2 regions of the Pseudoalteromonas sp. 23_GOM-1509m genome follow, and region 1 is predicted to be linked to the other one. Evidence: predicted binding sites of a transcription regulator. Region 1 holds the regulator's gene; the other holds the start of a gene.

Region 1 (4,680 bases):
AGGCGTTAATCGAAAGCGATATGAATGACGTCAATCAACTAATACATGCGCAAATGCGCTCAGATGTGGCGTTAGTTAATCAACTTGGTTTGTATATTGTTAACAGCGGTGGCAAACGTGTTCGCCCTATGTTGGCTATTTTGGCGGCTAGAGCGCTAGGTTACCAAGGCAAAGATCACATTACGCTAGCAACTATCATTGAATTTATTCATACCGCAACGCTTTTACATGATGATGTTGTAGATGAATCTAATTTGCGCCGTGGCACACCTACAGCAAATGCTGAGTTTGGTAATGCTGCTAGCGTACTGGTGGGTGATTTTATTTACACCCGCTCGTTTCAGCTAATGGTGGGTCTTGGTAAAATGCAAATAATGCAAGTACTGGCTGATGCAACCAACATTATTGCTGAAGGTGAAGTGCTGCAATTAATGAACTGCAACGACCCTGATACCACTGAAGCCAGTTATATGCAGGTTATTTATTCTAAAACCGCCAAGCTATTTGAAGCAGCGACGGGTCTTGCGGCCATTATTACTGAGCAAGACGATAGTGTACTAGAGGCACTTAATTTGTATGGCATGCATTTAGGTACTGCTTTTCAGTTAGTGGATGATGTTTTAGATTACAACGCTGATGCCGACCAACTTGGTAAAAACATTGGCGACGATTTAGCTGAAGGTAAGCCGACGTTACCTCTTATATATGCAATGCAACACGGTAGTGAGCATCAAACACAGTTAATAAGAGACGCTATTGAGCACTGTAATGGTATGGAGCACCTTGACGAGATACTGGCTGCGCTCAAACATACCAATGCCCTTGAGTTCACAATGGAAAAAGCCGAGCAAGAAGCAGAAAAAGCAATTGCCTGTTTAGATTGCTTAGCTGAGTCGAGTTACAAGCAAGCACTAATGAGCTTAGCTAGAATAGCGGTTGACCGCGACCACTAAGTAATACTGTGTAGATAATTCCGAGCAATAAAAAAGCCTGCAAATGCAGGCTTTTTTATGGGTTAATTTTGGCTATTACGCCATAAAATCAACACCTTCTTTGATATCTTTTTTCAGCGTTTCAAGCATGTCATTTTTAGCTTGCTCTTCAAATGCGCTTAAAGTGCCGTAAGAAAGAATTTCTTCTACGCCATTTTTGCCTAAACGTACTGGGTGTGCAAAGTACTCTGCATCGCCATTTTCAACAGCAACGTATGCATAATCTACAACGTCTTCACCTTGTAAGCCTTTAACTAAAGACATACAAAAACGTGCTGCTGCAGCACCCATAGATAATGTTGCAGAACCACCGCCCGCTTTAGCATTAACTACTTCAGTACCTGCATTTTGGATACGAGGAGTTAGTGTAGCCACTTCTTCATCAGTGAAAGTAACACCTTCAACTTGAGAAAGTAACGGTAGAATGGTTGTGCCTGAGTGGCCACCAATCACTGGTACTTTAACACTTGCTACGTCTACGCCTTTAAGTTCAGCAATAAACGCTTCAGAACGGATCACATCTAAAGTTGTAATACCAAATACACGCTTAGCATCGTAAGTACCTGCTTTTTTGAATACTTCAGCAACAATAGGTACAGTTCCATTAACTGGATTAGTGATAATACCTACAAGCGCTTTAGGACAGTTAGCAACAATGCCTTCTGCTAATGTTTTAATGATACCAGCGTTAACATTAAATAAATCAGCACGATCCATACCTGGCTTACGTGGCATACCCGCTGGGATTAAAACAATATCACAACCTGTTAATGCTTTATCTAGTGCATCTGCACCAAAACCTTCAACTTTTACATCTGTTGGGATATGAGAAAGGTCAACAGCAACACCAGGAACTACTGGCGCAACATCATATAGTGATAATTCTGAACCAGCTGGTAAGCCTGTTTTTAATAATAAAGACAACGCTTGACCGATACCACCTGCAGCACCTAATACAGCAACTTTCATTGGAATTCTCCGTGATTTGAGGAAGGAAATATTTGTGGTTTATAAGATAAAGAAATTAGCGACTAAAAACAAATTTATCCTGCCTATTTTAGCTATATTTTCGACCATAGTTGTAAACTTTGCTGTTTAAACGCAGCAAAACCTAAACAACTGCTGCATAAATATGCATTTTTGTGTAGAATTTGCAGTATCGACAACATAACTAATTAGACACTATGCAACCACAAGACAAACAAGAAGCATTGGTAAAAGCCTTTAAAGCACTTTTAAAAGAAGAGAATTTTGGCTCACAAGGCGAAATAGTTGACGCATTAAAAGAACAAGGCTTTGATAATATTAGCCAAAGTAAAGTGTCGCGGATGTTAAGTAAGTTTGGCGCGGTACGTACCCGCAATGCAAAACAAGAAATGGTGTACTGTTTACCTGCCGAAATGGGTGTACCAACCGCTAAAAGCCCGTTACGCCAGTTAGTTATTGACATTATGCATAACGAAATGATGATTATTATTCGCACCAGTCCTGGGGCTGCTCAGCTAATTGCCCGTTTACTTGACTCATTAGGTAAAGCAGATGGCGTATTAGGAACAATTGCCGGCGATGACACTATTTTTATTGCGCCAGCGAAAGTATCAGAAATAGACCTCACATTAGAGCGTGTGCGTATTTTGTTTGATACGGTTTAAACTCGTTTGGTTATCACTGTTACGGCTATACTAATACGTAGCCGTTACTGGCTTGTTTTATAGCTGCTTTAGAAATCGCACTGAGGGTGCAAAAAACGCAGAGCCCATATCTGCTTGAGTAAAATCAAGCCAATGGTCGTAATACTCCCCCTGCCCTAATCGGCTATTGAGTACTTTCTCGAACGCATCCCCTTTAGCCGAGCACGTAATCATTAACATCCCCTGCTCATACACGTCGCCATAAGGCATACTTTGATTTAGTAATAATGCTTGCCCCTGTTCATCTTTTAATTCACTTCGGGTTGCATGGCTGCTTTCAAGTGCGGGGCTTATTAGGGTATTGTCGAGACGAGTACGCCCCATTATTTGTTCTTGTTCTTGCAACGACAAGTGCTGCCATAACGTTAAGTCATGCTTATAGCGCTGAACATGAATATAGCTGCCTTGATCTTCAAAGCTATCAGGCTTATTAACGAGGGCCGTTACCCGTTTTTGACGACCATGCGGTGTATCACCGGCATAAATAAAACCATTAAAATCACGGCCATCTAGAAAACGAAAATTACGAATTTGCTCAACCAGCTCAACATCAGGGTTAAAAAGTTTTAATATTTGCAATGCAAACAGGTGGTTCACATCTTCTCTGTCTGAGCGGATTTGCACAAATAAATCGCAAGGCCTTGCACTCATCACAAAATCGCTATGGGTAATATTAGGAAAGCTTTGCAGCTCACTTGGCATATAATCAGGCAGAATGTGTGGCCAATATTGCGCGCCAATGGCGACCATACAAGAAAGCATAGATTCAGAGAATTGATCACTAAACTCATCTTCAATATCGCTCACTTTTTTAAGCTTAGCGCGAAGTGATTCGTCGTGACCATCAAGTACATTAAAAAATAAGTGCAAACCGTGTAAGTTTGCTTCAGCACAAATCCCTGATTGCGCTTGCGCCATTGTCATTCCTTACTTTTTAGAGCAAAACACAGCGATTAATTACGATTCAAAAAAATTCACCGTGTGCGGTTTTATTTTTATTATAACCTGTTCATTAATTTCAAATGACTGGCCATACTGGGCTGCAACTTCTATTTCTTGCTCAGCAATAACCACAGTGTATACATAAGCGGAGCCAATAAAGCGACTACTTAATATACTAACCCGCTCAGATTGCTGTTGCGTATCGTTATTACTAACAAGTTCAAGTTGATGCGGACGCACATAAATAACGCCCTTATCGGCCACGCCATGCTGCTGTGGCTGTATTGATTCAACCACCCCAAACTGCGTTTGATATTCAGTGGCGGTTAATGCGGTTGCGCTTAAGTATATGCCCTGACCCAGAAACTCTGCAACCTCCTTTGAACGTGGTTTAGCAAAAAGCTGTTCTGGCGTACCTTGCTGCGCAATTTTACCTTGGTGCATAACCGCTAGCGTATCTGAAAAAGCAAACGCCTCTTCTTTTGAGTGAGTAACAAACACAGCCGATACTTGCTGCGCCTTAATAATGCGCCTAATGTCGGCAATTAACTCAAATCGTACTTGGGTATCAATATTAGAAAATGGCTCGTCAAGTAACAGTAAGCTAGGTTTATAAGCTAATGCGCGTGCAATCGCTACTCGCTGCTGTTGCCCACCAGAGAGTTGATGAGGGAATCTATCGGCGCAGCCTACCAAGTGTACCAGCTTTAGCATTTCACTTACGCGTGCGTGTTTATCTGCTTTGCTCATGCCACTTAGCCCAAACGCAATATTATTAGCCACCGTTAAATGCGGAAATAACGCATAGTCTTGAAACATCATGCCAATATTACGATGCTCAGGTGAAACAAACGTATTAGCATCACTGACTAGCTTACCATCAATAAATACCTGCCCTTGTTTGGCTTCAATTAATCCTGCAATGGCTTTTAGTGTGGTGGTTTTACCGCAGCCACTGGCTCCGAGTAAACACACTATTTCGTCTTTACCTAAGGTTAAATCTAAATTATCTATCACCTTAGTCCCGTTATATGCATAGCTCACGCCTTGTAAAA
Region 2 (4,680 bases), on a different contig from region 1:
TGGTTAACTGAGCGTACTTAAGCTTAAGTGGCACTTATAGTTCAAAAATTTGGCGGCACTTCGGTAGGCTCAATAGAGCGTATTGAAGCGGTCGCCGACCTTGTTGTTAAAACCAAGCAACAAGGCCACCAAGTGGTGGTGGTGCTTTCGGCAATGTCGGGAGAAACCAATCGCTTAATTAATCTTGCCAAACAAATCGACTCTCGCCCGAGTAGTCGTGAACTCGATGTATTACTCAGTACCGGTGAACAAGTCTCTATTGCTTTATTAGCGATGGCCATTATTAAACGCGGCCATTCAGCGGTAAGCTTACTAGCCGATCAAGTGAATATATTAACCGATAACATGTTCGGTAAAGCCCGTGTAGAAGAAGTTGCGGCAACGCGTTTAAAACATGAACTTGAACATAACCGTATTGCTATTATTGCCGGCTTTCAGGGGCGCGATATTGAGGGCAACGTGACCACGCTTGGCCGTGGTGGCACCGATACCTCAGCGGTTGAAATTGCTGGTGCAATAAAAGCCGATGAGTGTCAGATCTATACCGATGTTGATGGCGTATATACTACAGACCCGCGTGTGGAACCTAACGCACGACGTTTAAGTCATGTCACCTTTGCTGAAATGCTTGAGCTGGCAAGTTTAGGCGCTAAAGTGTTACATATTCGCTCTGTAGAATCTGCTGGTAAACACAATGTTCCTCTGCGGGTGTTATCTAGCTTTAAACCCGATGAAGGCACGTTAATTAGTTTTGAGGAGAGCGACGTGACAAGCAATGTCGTATCGGGTATTGCATTTAATCGAGATGAGTGCTTAATTAAGGTGCATGGAATGCCGCAAGGCACCAAACATCTTGCAAAAGTTTTGAAACTTTTTGCTGATAATGGCATCGAAATAGATATGATTAATCAAATTAATCATAAAGTTGAAAAAGTCGACTATGCTTTTACTGTGCATTTAAATGATTACTTAAACGCACTTGATTTGTTAACGGCTGAGCAACAGCAATTTGACGCACAGGCAATTGACGGATTGACCAATGTGGCGAAAGTGTCAGCGGTGGGTATGGGGATGAAATCTCATTCCGGGGTAGCGAGTTTATTTTTTGATTCGCTAGCACAAGAAAACATTGATGTGATGTTTGTTGCCACCTCAGAGATCAAAATTTCAGTTTTAATAGATGAAAAATACCTAGAGCTGGCTGTTCGTGCATTACATAAGACATTTTTAACAGAAAATGAATAGATTGAGAGTTTTTACTTACTTTTTAGTCTAATTTTAATTAAAATGTTTGTGCGGAATCTTATAATTTTATTGGAACATGGGAGCAAGAGAATGCTAATACTAACTCGTAGAGTAGGCGAGACCCTTATGATTGGTGACGAAGTAACCGTTACTGTTCTAGGTGTTAAAGGAAATCAAGTTCGTATCGGTGTTAACGCACCTAAAGACGTATCAGTTCATCGTGAAGAAATTTACATGCGCATACAAGCTGAAAAGTCTAACCCTAATCCGGGCAATGCTTAATCAACATAGTATAAAAGGTGCTAGTTAATATAACTATGACATTTGTAAAAGCCACTCATTGAGTGGCTTTTTTGTTTATAAAATCAATCGTTTCTTCGTCGAGTATTGCCTTAGAAATGTATTGCATACCGCTTTTACTTTTTAACAATAGTCCACAATCTGTAGTAATAATTTCGTTAATGTCGTGCCAAGCTAACTGGTAATTTTTGTAATGATTGGTTGATTTTATTCCGTCTTCGTCGAAGGTGAGAGTGACTTCAGAACCAGACGCTCTGCTTAGCATTTGCCTGGTAACCCACCATGGGCGGCGATAGTAAAAGGCGATGCATTCGAGTAGGGCTAGCATCAGCAAAAATGTACCTAGGTAATGATCTCCTAAACCATAAATACCAAATAATCCCAATACAACAAGCAGTGCTAATAAAAAATATTTAGGTTGCGCGCGTTTACTATAAGGCAGCGATTGGTCGAAGCATTCATAAAAGTAAGGTTTATCGAGTTTATAGGTTGTCGTAAATACCATGCATCTATACTTAAAAGCTATTTTTTATCATTTTAGCAAGCTATGTGGCAAATGCGCAGCTTAAAAAGAATTAATAGTTCAGAGTTTATAATTAATGGGTAGCAACTTGGCGACTAATACTAAACACAAAAAAAAGCGACCAAATGGTCGCTTTTTAAAAAGGGGCTGAATTAGCAATTTGTTTCTTCAGCGTTGACACCTTCTTTTACTTCTTCACAGGCATCTTCTACTTTATTTTGAACATCTGTCACGGCTTCGTCGATGCGTTCACCGGCTTCTTCTGCATGATTGTCTTCACAACCCATAATAAATGCACTTGCGAATAGGCCAATAGCTGCTGCTTTAAGTGTTGATGATTTCATAATGTAATTCCTTGTATATAAATTTAAAAAAGTTCGTTGTTTCTTATCTACCTGGGGCTTTTACCACGTAAAGCGCCAGAGACAAGTGAAATAACCAGTAAAACTAAAAAGATAAAAAATATGATCTTAGCAATTCCTGCTGCGGCTCCTGCAATACCACCAAATCCTAAAACGGCTGCGATTAGTGCGATCACCAAAAATGTAATTGTCCAGCGTAACATTGTCATCTCCTTGATTTATCTAAGTGTTAAAGTGTTGTTTTTATATAAGCGAGTAATGTGCCAGTATTTTATTTTGTTTTAAATCAATAGTTTGATTTGTTTTTTTGAGTTTGGCTTTATATTAGGTTGGTAATTTTTACGGTTTTATCTGTAACTTATTCACAGTGGTGTCTGATGAGATAATAAATAGTTTTTACAGTCGTTATTTTGGTAAGACCAATTAACATTTTCTTTGGCGGTTTTTAGTGGATTAGCTCATTAGGTATATTTTTATGTGTTTTTACAGAATATTAGGGTTTTTATATATTCTTTGTTTATAACGAACATTTTTACCATCTATATATATAGGTTAAATAAGCTATTTTAGGTGGTGTTAACCTTATTGGTGATATGTTACTTTTAGATTAATTGGTTTTACCAATTTACAATATGTAGACAAAAGAATAGTTTTTGTTACTATTGGTGAATATTTATTTAAATAAACTGACTTTTTATGTATTCAGTTTTGAACAGGGGAGAATTATGGATATAGGGGCTTTGCTCACAACTGCAGGCAATTTAATGCTAACCGGTATGGTGGGTGTGTTTGTATTTCTTTCTTTATTGATTGGTGCAGTGACAGTTATGTCTAAGCTGGCTAGCAAATTTTCTCAGCCAGAACTTGAAGTATCACAGAGAACACCATCTTTTAAATCTCAAGGTGTGCCAAATGAGCACATCGCTGCAATTAGTGCTGCCATTGCTCAGTACAAAACAAATAATAATTAGAGGAGCATACCAATGGCTAAATTAAAAATAACAGAACTCGTACTTCGAGACGCACATCAGTCGCTTTTAGCTACCCGCATGCGATTAGACGACATGTTACCTATTGCAAAAAAAATTGATGACGCAGGTTATTGGTCTATAGAGTCTTGGGGTGGGGCTACCTTTGACTCATGTATTCGTTATTTAGGCGAAGATCCGTGGGAACGTATTCGTGCGCTTAAAAAGGCGATGCCAAATACACCCCAGCAAATGTTACTTCGCGGTCAAAACTTATTGGGGTATCGCCATTATGCTGATGACGTTGTTGAAAAGTTTGTTGAGCGCGCACACAAAAATGGCGTAGACGTATTTCGTATTTTTGATGCCATGAATGATGTACGTAACTTAGAAACTGCCATAAAAGCGGCGGTTAAAGTAGGTGCGCATGCCCAAGGTACGATTTCTTACACGGTAAGCCCAGTACACACATTGGATATGTGGCTAACACTTGCTAAGCAGCTTGAAGAATTAGGTTGTCATTCAATTTGTATTAAAGATATGGCGGGATTGCTTAAGCCTTACGATGCAGAAAAACTGATTAAAGGCTTAAAAGAAACGGTTTCAATTCCTATTGCCATGCAATGTCATGCAACAACGGGTTTAAGTACCGCAACGTATCAAAAAGCGATTGATGCCGGTATTGATATGCTCGATACGGCTGTATCGTCTATGAGTATGACTTATGGTCATTCAGCAACTGAAACAATTGCTGCAATCGTGGAAGGTACTGAGCGTGATACTGGGCTTGATTTAAACCACCTTGAAGAAATTGCAGCTTACTTTAGAGACGTACGTAAAAAGTACGCTGCGTTTGAAGGCAGTTTAAAAGGTGTTGATGGCCGAATTTTATTAGCCCAAGTGCCAGGTGGTATGTTAACTAACATGGAAAATCAGCTTAAAGAGCAAGGCGCTGCTGATAAACTAAACGAAGTATTACTTGAAATTCCACGGGTGCGTGAGGATTTGGGCTTTATTCCATTAGTTACACCGACCTCGCAAATTGTTGGTACTCAGGCAGTACTTAATGTACTTACTGGCGAGCGCTATAAAACCATCACCAAAGAAACCGCTGGCGTATTAAAAGGTGAGTATGGTTCAACACCAGCTCCTATGAATAAAGAGTTACAAGAGCGTGTACTTGATGGCAGCGAAGCAATTACCTGTCGCCCTGCAGATGTGATCAAACCTGAACTTGAAACGCTTGAGGCTGAATTAAGTAAACTTGCGCAAGAGCAAGGCT

The links. The regulator ArgR, encoded in region 1, controls arginine synthesis, uptake and breakdown. The targets are predictions, from matches to a motif close to ANTGAATANNTATTCANT.
Region 2: the regulator ArgR is predicted to act here: its motif matches at 3,095-3,112, upstream of N523_RS0104005 (OadG family protein).

The regions. Positions count from the first base shown of each region.
Region 1 is NZ_JADO01000008.1:165,746-170,425, reverse strand. It holds gene ispB (octaprenyl diphosphate synthase) at 1-953, shown strand, start outside; gene mdh (malate dehydrogenase) at 1,029-1,961, opposite strand; gene argR (transcriptional regulator ArgR) at 2,177-2,644, shown strand; gene N523_RS0100760 (Dyp-type peroxidase) at 2,702-3,601, opposite strand; gene N523_RS0100755 (ABC transporter ATP-binding protein) at 3,641-4,680, opposite strand, start outside.
Region 2 is NZ_JADO01000010.1:104,871-109,550, reverse strand. It holds gene alaS (alanine--tRNA ligase) at 1-21, shown strand, start outside; gene N523_RS0104030 (aspartate kinase) at 28-1,245, shown strand; gene csrA (carbon storage regulator CsrA) at 1,336-1,527, shown strand; gene N523_RS0104020 (YcxB family protein) at 1,583-2,050, opposite strand; gene N523_RS0104015 (hypothetical protein) at 2,221-2,412, opposite strand; gene N523_RS19275 (DUF1328 domain-containing protein) at 2,460-2,633, opposite strand; gene N523_RS0104005 (OadG family protein) at 3,156-3,401, shown strand; gene oadA (sodium-extruding oxaloacetate decarboxylase subunit alpha) at 3,414-4,680, shown strand, end outside.